DNA from 3 places in the Microbulbifer elongatus genome. Region 3 is predicted to be linked to each of the others. Evidence: predicted binding sites of a transcription regulator. Region 3 holds the regulator's gene; each other region holds the start of a gene.

Region 1 (3,242 bases), 2.0 Mb from region 3:
GGATGCCGCCATCCGCGACCGGGTGGCCGACGCTCTGGTCAGCCCGGTGCAGACAGAGGATTTTTCCGAGGCCGGGGCGTGGCTGGACGCACTGCTCGCGAATCGCTATGACCTTGCGGTTGTAGACGCCACAGGTTGCGCTTCTGACGCACTGTGGTCACTGGCGGAGTCCCCCGCGTTGGCGGAGTGTGAATTCTTTCTCCTCAGCGACGGAACACCCAATGAAGCACTGGATAAGGCGACCTCCCGTTCCGGAGGGTTTCATTTTCGAGCGCCGTATGACATAGAGGAAATCAGTGAGGCGATCGCAGAGGTTGCCGCGGAGCTGGAAGTCGAATCGGAACCGGTAGCGACGCCCACCGGTAGCCAGCTGGATCAGTACGGTCTACTGGTTGGTTCGGCACGCCCCATGCGCAAGCTTTACCGAACCTTGCGCAAGGTGGCGGCATCCGAGGCAAATGTACTGGTGGTGGGTGAGAGTGGTGTCGGTAAAGAGCTGGTGGCCAATACGCTCCATCAGGCCAGCGATCGCTCGCGCGCGCCGTTTGTGGCGGTAAACTGTGGCGCCTTGAGCCCCGAACTGGTGGAGAGTGAACTGTTTGGTCATACCAAGGGCGCTTTTACCGGTGCGCACAAGGCGCACGAAGGGCTGTTTGCCCAGGCGGAAGGCGGCACGCTGTTTCTCGACGAGGTGACGGAAATGTCCCTCGAGCATCAGGTCAAGCTGTTGCGGGTACTTGAGACCGGTGAGTATCGACCATTGGGAGGGAGTCAGCTGCGCAATACCAACGTGCGGATCGTGTCGGCGACAAACCGCGACCCTGAAGTTGCCGTCTGTGAGGGCATTTTTCGCGAAGACCTTTACTTCAGGCTTTGCCAATTCCCGGTCCGGGTTCCCCCTCTGCGCGAGCGTGCCGGTGATATTACCGGTCTGGCGCAACATTTTCTGGTCTACCGCAATAGTGAAGAGGAGGCGGCCAAAACATTCAGTGCCGCGGCTCTGCAGTTGTTGGAGCAGCACCCGTGGCCGGGGAATGTGCGGGAACTGAAATACTGTGTAGAGCGTGCTTTCATACTGGCAGAGAATGTCATCGAGCCCGAACATATTATTCTCGGCGATATGGAGGCAGATCGGGACTCGGCATCCACAGTACCTCAGGTGCCGGCCGGTGTACCACTGGACGTACTGGAACAGGCAGCCATTGAGCGCACACTGGCTCAGAACGACGGAAACAAAACGGAAACAGCCGAGCAATTGGGTATCAGTGTGAAAACCCTGTACAACAAACTGGATAAATACGAGAAGGCCACCGGTGATGGTGCGCCGCAATCGGCAACGGATTCATTCCATCCGGAGTAGGTGGTTCAGGTTTCTTTTCAATAAAAAAGGGAGTGCAGTGCACTCCCTTTTTTATGCCCGATGCTGTGGGTTAGCAGTCCGTATCTTCCGCATTTGCGTTTTCCTTCACGTCTTCACAGGCGTCCTCAATGGCATTGCCGGTATCGGTAACGGTTTCATCGATGGTTTCACCAATGGATTCTGCATCCTTTTCTTCGCTGCAGGCCGCCAGTGCCATGGCGGTAGTGATGGCCAGTGCGATATATACCGTTTTATTGAAAATCTTCATGGTTTCTCCTTGGTTGATGTCAGTGATTCTAATACGCAGCCTGTTAGGGCTTGGGGCCCCGTCCGCGAATAGCGTTTGCGACCACGGCGATCAGCCACAATACGATAAAGATAAAAAAGATGACTTTGGCGATACCCGCGGATGCACTGGCAATGCCGGTGAATCCGAAAAGTGCCGCCACCAGCGCGATAATAAGAAAGATGATCGACCATCCAAGCATGTTTCTGTCTCCGTGTGTCAGCAAAACGAGTTTGGGTTTCGTCATGAGTTCCGACAGTGGTATCGCAAACCCCATGCCAATTTTCTGAAAAGCCCATGGCAACTGGGTTTGGCGTCGATGGGGGGTGTTGATTCGGTACCCGGTAAAACGGATTCCGGTATTTATTTCATGTGTTTGTGAAATTTTTACCGATTCAGGTCCGGCCGCCGCTCAAACATGCCCGCCCGGAAAGAATGTATTGCTCATGGCAACGCATTTGGAAACCTATTTTTTTGCCTGGAAGGGGAGTGTACCGGGTAGTCGCAATCACAGTGACTGGCGTGCAACGGTTGGCACTTCCTTTGCACCTCTCCAGAAAAATTCGTCATTGTGAGTACTGTATTTTGTGGAGTGAGGTTATTCCTTTGGGAGAGTCATCAGGTACGAATCGTTTTTGGGGGGAGAGTGTTACCGGGATAAATGACCCGGTGTCTCTGTTTGTGCGAAGCGCTCTGCTTCTGTTCTTGATACTTGCCCCGGCGCTTGCTGGCGCCGAAGTGCAGAGCACATCTGTATTGAACTCAGCGGTCAGTGACACCGGCGCTGCGTCAAGCGCCAGCCCGGAGATGTCGACAGAAGAAATCGAGCGCCTGATCCAGACGCTGGAGAACCCGAACCAACGCGATCAGTTTATTCAGAACCTGAAGGGTCTGAAGGCCCTGCAGAAGACCGAAAGTGAGCGGGCTGGAGAAAACCCTTTGGCCATTGCCGACGCACTTTTACCCGAGCAGACCGCCAGTCGCCTTGTGGATAAGTATGGTGAACTGCTGGACACCCTGGGTATCAGTGCCAACAGCGCCGCCAAGCTGATCGTGACCGGCAGCGCGCTGGCATTGATTGCGCTGTTTGTGTGGGGCAATCGCCGGCTTGCACGCAGCTTCGACCGCAGGTTTGGTCGGGTACGGCGGGCCCTCGGATTACACCACCACCGTTTTTCAAGTTACTTCCGCCTGCAGATACTGGCGGGATACGCCATTGCCGGGCTGCTGGCCCTGTACACCCTGTCGCTGGTGTTTAACCGGACTTTTGGGGTAGTGGTGGACGATGAAAGCCTGGTGAAAGCGGCCGAGGTGGTGTTCTCCATTCTGCTGGTAATACTGGTCTTCAGTAGTATCTGGGAACTGATCAACGGCGCCATCGAGCATTTTACCGGTAAAAATCAGGGGGCGGTCACGGCCCGGGTGCGCACCTTGATTCCGCTGGTACGCAATGCGCTGCTGTTCTTTCTTACGGTGCTGTCGCTGTTGGTTGTGCTGTCGGAAATCGGGATCGACGTGATGCCTTTACTGGCCGGTGCGGGTGTGCTGGGTATCGCCATTGGTTTCGGGGCGCAAACCCTGGTGAAGGACTTCCTT
Region 2 (3,242 bases), 880 kb from region 3:
ATTCCTCGGTGCCGATCTCGCGCGCGGTACGGATGATGTCGGTCTTGTCCGAGGTGATTAGCGGGCGAAGTACCAGGGTATCGGTGACGCTGTCGATCACCGACAGGTTTTTCAGGGTCTGGCTGGATACCTGGGCGATGGCTTCGCCGGTGACCAGCGCATCCACTTCCAGCTCCTTGGCAATGATGGAGCCCGCGCGCAACATCATGCGCTTGAGCGTCACACCCATATAGGAGTCGTCCACTTTCTCCAGTATTTCCGCGACCACTTCGTCAAACGGCACGGTGACAAAGCGCACCCGGTGGGAGGAACCGTATTTGTCCCACAGGTAGAAGGCCACTTCCTTTACCCCGAGCTCGTGCTGGCGCCCGCCCAGGTTGAAGAACAGAAAGTGGGTGCGGATGCCGCGCTTGATGGTGAGGTAGCTGGCCACGGTGGAGTCAAAGCCACCGGACACCAGAGAGATCACCGGGTCCTGGGTGCCCAGGGGGAAACCGCCGAGGCCCTGGTGCAGTTGTTCGATCACATTGAGCTTGTCGTGGCGGATCTCCAGCTTTACGGTGATATCCGGGTTTTTCAGTTTGACGCCGGCGGCGTCGGTGTTCTGGTTCAGGCCGCCGCCCACGTACTGCTCTACGTCGAGGGACTGGAAGTCGTGCTTGCCGGTGCGCTTTACCCGCACGCAGAAGGTTTTACCCGCGAGCTGTGGTCCCCAGATGGCCAGTGTCTTCTGGTAGATATCGTCCAGATCACCGAGGGGAAACTGTTGTACCCGGGCAAAGTTGGCGATGCCCGGGGTGTGCGCCAGTACCTCTTCGATACGGTCGGAAAGGTGGGATACTGCATCTGGCGCGATCACATCGATTTTCTCCCAGTCTTTCTGCACCTTGATACGGTCATCCAGCTGGCGCATCAGCTTGCGCAGGTTATCGGCGAGCTGGCGCGACATGCGCTTGCGCACCGGGTTGCTCTTGATGGTGATCTCTGGGAAAAACTTGACGACGAAGTGCATAGACGTGTGCCGGAACCGCGGTTGAATTGGAGGCCGGGAGCCCGTTTGTCGGCTTCCCGGAAAAGGTGGCGAATTATAAACTCGCTATCGGGAATTTGCTTGTGGCACCAAGTTGGTGCTTACTGTGACTTTTCGGCCCCAAAATAGTGCAAATAGAGGTTTGAGAGCACCAATATTGGGACTATCGTGATCCGAGAGGGAGTGCTGGCGCTCAAAAAGCCGTGGGGTTTGGTTGTTTTGCACCCGATTGCTCCCCCGGGTGGCCATTTCTTACGACCCGAATCACTTTGTTACCGGTTTGCCCCAATTTGGCACACTCTTTGCTTTTACTGTTGCCACAAGATAAAGCGAATCGGCGCGAACATAACTTTTCATTCTTGGAGGACTGTAATGTCAAAGACGCTCGACCTGATCAAAGAGAGCGAAGCCAAATGGGTAGACCTGCGCTTCACCGATACCAAAGGTAAGGAACAACACGTTTCCATTCCCGCCAAAGAAGTTGACGGCGAGTTCTTCGAAGAAGGCAAGATGTTCGATGGTTCTTCCATCGCTGGCTGGAAGGGCATCAATGAGTCCGACATGATCCTGATGCCGGACGACGAGACCTCCTTCCTGGATCCGTTCACCGACGAAGCCACCGTGATCATCCGCTGTAATATCGTTGATCCGATCACTGGCCAGGGCTACGAGCGCGACCCGCGTTCCATCGCACTGCGCGCCGAGGAATACCTGAAGTCCACCGGTTTCGGTGACACCGCACTGTTCGGTCCGGAGCCCGAGTTCTTCGTATTCGACGACATCACCTGGGGTGCCGAAATGGGCGGCGCCTTCTACAAAATCAATTCCGAAGAAGCGGCCTGGTCTTCCGGCGCCTCCTTCGCGGAAGGCAACATGGGCCACCGCCCGGGCGTTAAGGGCGGTTACTTCCCGGTTCCGCCGGTCGACTCCCTGCACGACGTTCGTGCCGCCATGTGTTCCGCTATGGAAGCCATGGGCCTGGATATCGAAGTACACCACCACGAAGTGGGTACCGCTGGCCAGTGTGAGATCGGCGTTGGCGCCAACACCCTGACCAAAAAGGCGGACGAAGTTCAGATCCTGAAGTACGCGGTACACAACGTTGCCCATGCTTACGGCAAGACCGCCACCTTCATGCCCAAGCCGCTGGTAGGTGATAACGGTTCTGGCATGCATATCCACATGTCCTTCAGCAAAGACGGCACCAACCAGTTCGCAGGCGACGCCTACGCTGGCCTGTCTGAAACTGCTCTGTACTATGTTGGCGGTATCATCAAGCACGCGCGCGCTCTGAACGCGTTTGCCAATGCTTCCACTAACTCTTACAAGCGTCTGGTTCCGGGCTTCGAAGCGCCGGTTATCTTGGCCTACTCTGCGCGTAACCGCTCTGCGTCCATCCGTATCCCGTTCGTGCCGAGCCCGAAGGGCAAGCGTATCGAAGCGCGCTTCCCGGATCCCACTGCCAACCCGTACCTGGTATTCGCCGCAATGCTGATGGCTGGCCTCGACGGTGTGAAGGACAAGATCCACCCGGGCGATGCTGCCGACAAAGACCTGTACGACCTGCCGGCGGAAGAGTTGGCCGAGTACCCGACCGTTGCCTCCAGCCTGGAACAGGCCCTGGACGCACTGGATCAGGACCGCGCCTTCCTGACCGAAGGTGGCGTATTCACCGACGACGCTATCGACGCTTACATCGAGCTGAAGCAAGAAGAAGTACAGCGCGTGAACATGACCACTCACCCGGTTGAGTTCGACCTTTACTACTCTTGCTAATGTAAGTCCTGCCAAATAGCAGGTATCATCTCTACGCCCCGCCGGCTTCTTCCCTGGGAAGGGCCGTTGAGAAGGTGCAAAGATGACGAGAAAGCCCGCATCGCAAGGTGTGGGCTTTTTTTGTGGCCGGGTTTTACGCAATCAGGCGCTTCAGGAGTACACTAGCCTTATATGGACAGGTAAGTTGAGAAGAGGATTGCGGGAGTGCCCATGATCAGTCTGACCACCCGGTTATTCACAGGTTTGCCCTTGCTGCTCGCTCTGCTGACGGCGCCGGCGACCGCTCAGCAGGATGAGGATGCATCCAGCGCGCGACAGGGGGATTCCTCCGGCGGCGCTGTGTACAAGATTGTCGGTCCGGACGGACGTGTGACTTTCAGCGATAACCCCCCCGCTGGGGAAAAGGCGGAGAAGGTGGAAATCGGCCCGATCAACG
Region 3 (3,242 bases):
CGGGGGTGGACCCCATCTCCGTCAATGACATCAAACAGATCATCCGCCACCTGAAGGACCGCGGTATCGGCGTGCTGATCACCGACCACAACGTGCGGGAAACCCTGGATATCTGCGAGACCGCATTTATCGTCAGCGAAGGCCATATTATCGCCTCCGGCGCCCCCCGTGACGTTGCCGAGAACCAACAGGTGAAAGACGTCTACCTGGGACACGAGTTCACCATTTAACACTTTATGCGGAACAACTTCCCGGTTTCTGGCAATAGTGCGGACATAATTCACAGGAATTTCTCTGTGACCAAATACCCCGATTTTTTCGGCACACTTATTGCTTAACCGCTCCCTTGTCATATGCCCCGCCCCGGGGTAGTCTGCAGGAAATGAGCTTTACCCCGCCGACGAGAAGATAAAATTCTCCGTAGCGGATTCACGCCAGATTTTTCTGCCGGCATACCCCTATGAAGCAGTCACTCCAGTTAAAACTCGGCACCCAGCTGACGATGACGCCGCAGCTGCAGCAGGCCATCCGCCTTCTGCAGCTGTCGACGCTGGATTTACAGCAGGAAATCCAGTCTGCGCTCGACAGCAACCCCCTGCTGGAGTCCGATTTCGACGAGCACGCCGGTGAATCGCACCAGGATCAAAACACCCCCGCCGAGCGCAAGGAAGAAACGCCAGAACGCTCCACAGAGGCCCAGAGCGAATCCGCCGCCGAGGGTGACTGGAACAGTGATATCCCCGACGACCTGCCGGTAGACACCCGCTGGGATGACATATATTCCTCCGGTGGCAGCCACAGCGGCAGCGAAGGGGACGAGTATGCGCTGGAGCAGCGCAACGCGGTATCCGAGAGCCTCCAGGACCACCTGATGTGGCAGCTCAACCTCACCCCACTGACCATCGAAGACAAGTTGATCGGGGAAGCGCTGATCGACGCCATCGCCCCCAACGGCTCCCTGGATACCCCCATCGAAGAGCTGGCGGAATCCATGGAGCTCGAGATTGATGAAGTGATGGCGGTTCTCAAAACCATCCAGCAACTCGAGCCCGTAGGCTGTGGCGCGCGGGACCTGCGTGAAAGCCTGCTGCTGCAACTCCAGCAACTGCCGGAAGACACCCCCTGGCTGGTCCAGGCTGTCACCGTCGTGGGCCAGCATCTGGACCTGCTGGGCAAACGGGACTTCCGCCAGCTCAGCCGCCGCACACGCCTCAGCGAAGCCCAACTGGGTGAGGTCATGCGTCTCATCCAGACGCTTACCCCCTATCCCGGCGAGGCTTTCGGGGGCGAGGAGCCCCAGTACGTGGTGCCCGACGTGATCGTCAGCCGCAAGCAGGACCGCTGGGTAGTGGAACTCAACCCGGAGACCACCCCCAAGCTGCGCATCAACGACGCCTATGCGGCCATGATCAAGCGGGCGGACAACTCCAGTGAAAACAATTACCTGCGCGACAATCTGCAGGAAGCGCGCTGGTTTCTGAAGAGCCTGCAGAGCCGCCATGAAACGCTTCTGAAAGTGGCCAGCAGCATTGTGGAAAAACAGCAGGGCTTCTTCGAGCAGGGCCCCGAGGCCATGAAACCCATGGTACTGGCAAACATCGCCGAGACCATCGGTATGCACGAGTCCACCATTTCCCGGGTTACGACGCAGAAGTACATGCTCACTCCACGGGGCGTGTTCGAACTCAAATACTTTTTCTCCAGCCACGTCAGCACCGATTCCGGCGAAGATGCCTCGTCTACAGCCATCCGCGCCCTGATCCGCAAACTGATCGACGGCGAGCAGCCGCGCAAGCCGCTGTCTGACAACAAGATCACACAGGAGCTGGATGCCCAGGGTATCAAGGTCGCTCGTCGTACCGTCGCCAAATACCGTGAGTCCATGGGCATCCCCTCTTCCAGTGAGCGCAAGCGACTGGTTTAGCAGTCTGAGTCACAAAAGTGGCGTGCGCTCCGTCAATTTTCGCCCTATTCCTCCTCCCCCACACCGACGCAGCCGGGCTGCGATCATTTTCTGGGCAACCAATAGCCAGGCGGCGAGTGTATCCTTCCATTCTGACGCACTTCCTAGTAGGGTTGCCGCCCTGTGCGGGGGTGCGGCCAGATTGTGTTGTACCCGATGAGGAGAAATCCATGCAGATCAATATCAGTGGCCACCATGTAGACGTTACCCCGGCCATTCGCGATTACTGCCTGACCAAACTGGACAAGCTCTCCCGCCACAATGACCTGATCACCACAACGCAGGTTATCCTGTCCGTCGACAACCTGATGCGAAAAGCCGAAGCCCGTGTGCACGTAAACGGCAACAAGGATATTTTTGCCGATTCAGAGTCTGAAGATATGTACGCGGCGATCGATTCGCTCACGGACAAGCTCGACCGGCAGCTGCTGAAACACAAAGAGAAGTTACGCGGTCACCGCTAGACTCAAACCAACACGAGTCAACGGCTGATTCGCACCGCTAGATCATCTGTACGTTATGACATTGGAAGCATTACTCTCTCCCCGCCTGAGCCTTTGCCATCTGGCGGGGAGTAGCAAGAAGAAGCTGTTGCTCAATATCGCCCAGGCGATCTCGGAACAATACCCCGACCTGGATACGGACACGGTATTCAACCAGCTGGTAGCCCGGGAGCGCCTGGGATCGACGGGGATCGGTGAAGGTGTCGCCATTCCCCACTGCCGGCTACCTGGCTGTGAAAAACCCATCGGTGTTCTCTGCACCACCTCCCCTGCCGTGGATTTCGACGCAATCGACCGCCAGCCGGTGGATCTGCTGTTTGCCCTGCTGGTACCCGAGGACTCCGAACAGGAGCACCTGGATACTCTGGCGGAGATTGCCGCCCTGTTCAGCGACAGCCGCGTGCGCGAAAAACTGCGCGACGCAACCAGCAGCGATGAACTCTACGCGCTGGCCATAAACAGCGCCGCCGCGGCCTGATTTTTTGAGCTAACGCTCAATGGCGCGTATTTCATCCCCGCTTACGGGGGTGACTGATTTATACTGGCCGGACGAATAAACAGAGCCTGCTCAACCTGCAAGGAGCGCGAGTGTAATGCGATTGGTCATCATCAGCGGCCGTTCCGGCTCGGGCAAGAGTTCTGCCCTGCAGTTGCTGGAAGACGTCGGATTCAACTGTATCGACAACCTGCCCGCCAGCCTGCTACCGGAGCTGGTTCGCCGGGTCAGAGAGCAGACACCCCCGGAACCCGGTGAAGATACCCAGCTGGCCCTCGGC

What was found. The regulator sigma-54, encoded in region 3, starts transcription at its own class of promoters, with help from an activator protein. The targets are predictions, from matches to a motif close to TGGCACANNNNTTGCNNT.
Region 1: LRR79_RS16715 (DUF1328 domain-containing protein) is a predicted target of sigma-54. The motif match lies at 1,910-1,927, and genes of this name have one in related genera.
Region 2: glnA (glutamate--ammonia ligase) is a predicted target of sigma-54. The motif match lies at 1,322-1,339, and genes of this name have one in related genera.

What each region holds. Positions count from the first base shown of each region.
Region 1 is NZ_CP088953.1:4,064,734-4,067,975, reverse strand. Features, by position in the region: gene LRR79_RS16725 (sigma-54 interaction domain-containing protein) at 1-1,360, shown strand, start outside; gene LRR79_RS16720 (hypothetical protein) at 1,431-1,628, opposite strand; gene LRR79_RS16715 (DUF1328 domain-containing protein) at 1,672-1,848, opposite strand; gene LRR79_RS16710 (mechanosensitive ion channel family protein) at 2,385-3,242, shown strand, end outside.
Region 2 is NZ_CP088953.1:953,893-957,134, forward strand. Features, by position in the region: gene thiI (tRNA uracil 4-sulfurtransferase ThiI) at 1-1,012, opposite strand, end outside; gene glnA (glutamate--ammonia ligase) at 1,403-2,806, shown strand; gene LRR79_RS03960 (DUF4124 domain-containing protein) at 3,017-3,242, shown strand, end outside.
Region 3 is NZ_CP088953.1:1,835,130-1,838,371, reverse strand. Features, by position in the region: gene lptB (LPS export ABC transporter ATP-binding protein) at 1-230, shown strand, start outside; gene LRR79_RS07530 (RNA polymerase factor sigma-54) at 461-1,924, shown strand; gene hpf (ribosome hibernation-promoting factor, HPF/YfiA family) at 2,134-2,427, shown strand; gene ptsN (PTS IIA-like nitrogen regulatory protein PtsN) at 2,483-2,944, shown strand; gene rapZ (RNase adapter RapZ) at 3,060-3,242, shown strand, end outside.